DNA from 2 places in the Glutamicibacter sp. NPDC087583 genome. Region 2 is predicted to be linked to the other one. Evidence: predicted binding sites of a transcription regulator. Region 2 holds the regulator's gene; the other holds the start of a gene.
The links. The regulator Rex, encoded in region 2, represses fermentation and respiration genes when NADH is low (regulators of the CRP and FNR family bind a similar motif). The targets are predictions, from matches to a motif close to CTTGTGAANNNNTTCACAAG.
Positions count from the first base shown of each region.

Region 1: the regulator Rex is predicted to act here: its motif matches at 1,673-1,692, upstream of ACIOU9_RS05425 (glyceraldehyde-3-phosphate dehydrogenase).

Region 1 covers NZ_JBIUWY010000001.1:1,140,752-1,143,141, forward strand. The annotation lists gene ACIOU9_RS05425 (glyceraldehyde-3-phosphate dehydrogenase) at 60-1,517, opposite strand; RNA gene rnpB (RNase P RNA component class A) at 1,737-2,092, opposite strand; gene ACIOU9_RS05435 (dihydrolipoyl dehydrogenase family protein) at 2,165-2,390, opposite strand, start outside.
Region 2 covers NZ_JBIUWY010000001.1:194,074-196,463, forward strand. The annotation lists gene ACIOU9_RS00910 (HAD family phosphatase) at 1-530, opposite strand, end outside; gene ACIOU9_RS00915 (glutaredoxin family protein) at 593-838, shown strand; gene ACIOU9_RS00920 (redox-sensing transcriptional repressor Rex) at 866-1,540, shown strand; gene ACIOU9_RS00925 (DUF3824 domain-containing protein) at 1,647-2,390, opposite strand, start outside.

The DNA of each region.
Region 1 (2,390 bases), 950 kb from region 2:
GGGACCATCCCAGCGCGCAATGCGTTGGGATGGTCCCTTCAGCTGCAAGCAGCGAGGTCCTAGGCGGTGACGGCTTCAGCCTTCACTGCAGGCACTGCAGCCGGGTGGGTGCCGGCCATCGATTCGATGACGCGCACAACCTGGCAGGAGTAGCCGAACTCGTTGTCGTACCAAACGTAGACGACAGCGTTCTTGCCGGACACGATAGTGGCCAGGCCGTCAACGATGCCGGCGCGGCGCGAGCCGACGAAGTCGGTGGAGACAACCTCAGGCGAATCGATGTAGTCGATCTGCTTGTGCAGGCTGGAGGTCAGCGAGGTTTCACGCAGGTAGGCATTGAGCTCTTCCTTGGTGGTCCCGTTCTCCAGGTTCAAGTTCAAGATCGCCATGGAGACATCCGGGGTCGGTACACGGATCGCGTTGCCGGTCAGCTTGCCTTCGAACTCCGGCAGGGCCTTGGCCACTGCCTTGGCGGCACCGGTTTCGGTAATCACCATGTTCAGCGCTGCCGAACGGCCGCGGCGCTCGCCCTTGTGGAAGTTGTCGATCAGGTTCTGGTCGTTGGTGAACGAGTGAACGGTCTCGACGTGCCCGTGGGTGACACCGAACTTGTCGTTCAGGGCCTTGAGCACTGGGGTGATGGCATTGGTGGTGCACGAGGCAGCGGTGACGATCTTGTCTTCTGCGGTGATCCACGAATCGTTGATGCCGTGGACGATGTTCTTCAGATCGCCCTTGCCCGGTGCGGTCAGCAGCACGCGGGAAACGCCCTTGGCGGCCAGGTGCTGGGACAGTCCGGCCTCATCGCGCCAGCGGCCGGTGTTGTCCACCACGATGGCGTTGTCGATGCCGTGTTCGGTGTAGTCGACGGTGGTCGGGTCATTCGAGTAGATGACCTTGATCAGGGTGCCGTTGGCGAGGATCGTGCTGTTTTCCTCGTCGACCGTGATCGAGCCTTCGAAGCGGCCGTGCACCGAGTCGCGGCGCAGCAGCGAAGCGCGCTTGACGATGTCGTCATCCGAGCCCTTGCGGACCACGATGGCGCGCAGGCGCAGGCCGTAGCCGCCACGCTCGATCAGGATGCGGGCCAGCAGGCGTCCGATGCGGCCGAAGCCGTAGAGGACAACGTCCTGGGGTTCAGCGTCGGTTGCGCCGGCCTGGCCAACCTTCTCGCCCAATTCATCAGCCAGGAAAGCGTTCAAATCAGCGGAACCGGATTCCTTGAACTTCTTGTTCACGCGGCCGAGGTCAACTGCTACCGAACCGACGTTCAGGGCCTCGATGGCATCCAGGATGGCCTTGGTGTCGTTCAGGTCGAGCTCTTCGCCATCGATGCGGCGCACTACGCGGTGGGCCTTGATGATGTCGATGGCGGACTGGTTGATCAGCTTGCGGCCGTAGACGGAGGTCACCACATTGTTCTTGCGGTACAGACGTCCGATCAGTGGGATCATGGCCTCGGCGAGCTCTTCGCGCCCGCTCCATTCTTGCTGGGCAACGACAGACTGCTGGGTCACAGAAAATCCTTCCAATTCAGCCGACTCGCAGATCCATAAAGTCGGTTGGCACCGTGGGAAGCACCATTGCTTTTGCGGTGGCACGAGGTAACAGGATCATCCTCGTAAGTACATGATCCATTCTAGACCGTGCGCAGAAAAACTGAGGATCGGGGACTGTGAATCATCTCACCAGCGCACTAAAGGCTGATGCCGGCGCAATCGCAGGGAGGAAGAGTGTGAATGGGATGGCCGATACGCCGGGTTTTGTCGCGCCGAAGCGGGACGGTCATCTATCTACGACTGCCGTTGCCGGCAGCCTCTAGCGGTCCACCCGACTGCATGGGGCGAACAGCCCTCATAACGCAGTCTGTCTGACCTTGCTCCGAGTGGGGTTTACCTAGCCACCCCAATCGCTTGGGGTGCTGGTGGTCTCTTACACCACCGTTTCACCCTTACCAGGAAAACCTGGCGGTCTATTTTCTGTGGCACTAGCCTGCGGGTTACCCCGAGTGGGCGTTACCCACCACCCTGTTCTGCGGAGCCCGGACGTTCCTCGGGGCAATTGCTTGCCACGCGACCGTCTGGCCATCCCATTCACTACCAGTCTAATGCGTTGGGCGCGGCCTGCAGACCACTTCCGAACGCTGATTCGGTCACAGCCAGGTTCACCCGAACCGCAGCGCCTCAAGCAACCGCAACCAGATTTCGCTGATCGTCGGATAGGCGGGGACCGCATGCCACAGCCGGTCCAGGCTGACCTCGCCGACGATCGCAATGGTGGCCGCATGCAGCAGTTCCGCGGCATCCTGGCCAGCGAAAGTGGCGCCGACGATCACCGAACGCGCCTGGTCTATCACCAGCTTGGCCCGCCCGGAATACCCGTCGGCGTGC
Region 2 (2,390 bases):
TGCGCTTTTTCCGCAGCGTGCAGGATCGGGCTGGCCAGCGCTCCGGTGTAGAAACCGTCTTCGCTGGCCACTACGGTGCCCAATGCACCGGTAAGTTCGAGACGTTGCGAGATGACATTCGCCACTTCCAGGGGAGTGGCAGTGACTAGCCAGACTTCACGGCCCACCGTCCGATGCTGGCGAGCAATGGCTACCGTACCGGTCCAAAGCTTGGGTTCGATGTATTCGTCATAAATCTCGTTGCCGATCTTCTCGATCTCGGACACCGGGATCCCTCGGACCATCATCAACGCACGGTCGCGAATCTGGTGAATGTCCCCTAGGTGCTCACCGCGCGCGGCGAAGCGCAACTGCTTGAGCGCGAACCAGAGGATTTCGCGGAATTGGAAGAAGCGGCGCTCATGCAGTTTCCGGGCCAGCAGATACAGCGATGCACCGCGCACAAGGGTGTTATCTACATCGAAGAAAGCGGCGACCGTGTCCGGAGCCAGGGCGGAATTCGGGCTGGGGTGATGATCGATGGAAGACATTTGATCCAGTTTATTTCATTGCCAAGTTTAAGGGCGGTTACGGCTCGTGAGATTATAGGCAGGTGAGTACTTTGAATCAGATCCAGCTGTTGGTTCGAGAAGGCTGCCACCTGTGCCAGGCCGCACGCGCAACCGTGGCCGAGGTGACTGGCCGGTTGAATATGGAGTTTTCCGAACTGGATATTGACCAGCACCCTGAATTGCTGGCCAAGCACCACGAGGAAGTGCCGGTTCTGCTGATCAACGGAGAAGTCCGCGACTTCTGGCACATCGACGCACAGCGTCTGGAACGACTACTGAGCAGCTAGCCGCTGCCGAATAAATGAAAATGCGTTGTGCTCTTCAAGAGCACCGAAAAGTGCGGGAGAACGAAGATGTCAGAGCTTGAAGCCCGGGTCCTGCCTGAGGCCACGCTGGCTCGACTGACCCAGTACTTGCGCGCGCTGAACGCCTTGGAAGCCCAGGGCCTGGAACGCACCAGTTCCGGGGTGCTGGCCAAGGAAGCTGGAGTGAACCCCTCCATCCTGCGCAAAGACCTTTCCTGGTTGGGTTCCTACGGAACCCGCGGGGTGGGCTACGTGGTCCGCGAACTGGCAGAACATATCAGCCGCACCCTCGGCCTGAACCAGGACTGGCGTGTGGCCATCCTCGGCGCCGGTAACCTGGGGCGCGCGCTCAGCGGATATGCAGGCTTCAGGACTCGTGGCTTCAACGTCAAGGCGATCCTGGATATCGACCCCGCACTGGTCGGCAGCCCGGTCGGCGAGCTGCACGTGGAAGCGATCGCGGACTTGGCCGCAGTGGTTGAACGCGAAGAAATCAACATCGCTGTTCTGGCAATTCCGGGCGATGCTGCGCAGGACCTGGTCTACGAACTGGCCGCGCTTTCGGTCCGCTCGGTGCTCTCGTTCGCACCGATGCCGCTTCGCGTACCCGCGGGCATGAACCTGCGGCGCGTTGATCTTTCCACTGAATTGCAGATCCTGGCATACCTCGCCGTTCAAGGCTGAAGCCGCGCAGACGAGAAAAGGCGTAGCCGCGTCATCCCTTGGGTGGATGGAGCGGCTACGCCTTTATTGTCCCTGCAGGGCCTCGCGAAGAGGCTCGGCCATGCGTTTAGCGGAAGCCGGCCAGGCGAGCCTGGCGGCGCTGCGCAATGTATTGCGAAGAAGGGCGCAACCAGGCGAAGACCACGCCTGCAATGCCCAACAAGATGCCCACAACGTAGACAGCGTTGATAATTCCGGCTTGAGTGTCAGCGAACATGCTGATCATTGGAACGATAGTCACCAGATTCAGCAGTGAAAGCGCACCGAGGATCGTGGCGATAATTCGCATGGCGCCCACGCCGCGGCCAACGAAGAAGCCCACCAGGAAATACAGGGCCAAGGTGATGATCATGGAGATAATCACGAAGGTCGACATCATGGAATTGACCTGGGCCATGAAGGCCTCAGGGCTTGCCATCATCTGTTCAACCAGTGGATCCTGCTCCATGCCCGGGGTGCTCTGCATCTGGTTCTGGAACTCTTCTTGCACCAGCGACCACTGCTGGCCAATCATGTTGGCCATCATGTTGGAGTTGGTCATCAGCCAGCTGGCGAGGGCACTGAAGATGCCCGCGAGCATGATCAAGCCAAAGGCGATAGCCAAGGTCCGTGGCCGCTCGGTCGGCGGCTGCACGCCGGCGTAACCGCCCTGCTGGGCATACTGGTCGTAGCCCGGTGCCTGCGGTTGCCCGTAAGGATTCGGATTCTGGCCGTACGGGTTCTGGCCATACGGCGAGGGCTGCTGGCCGTAGGGGTTTTCGCCGTACGGGTTCTGCGATGAACCCTGGCCGGAAGGGCCCGGGTTGTAGGG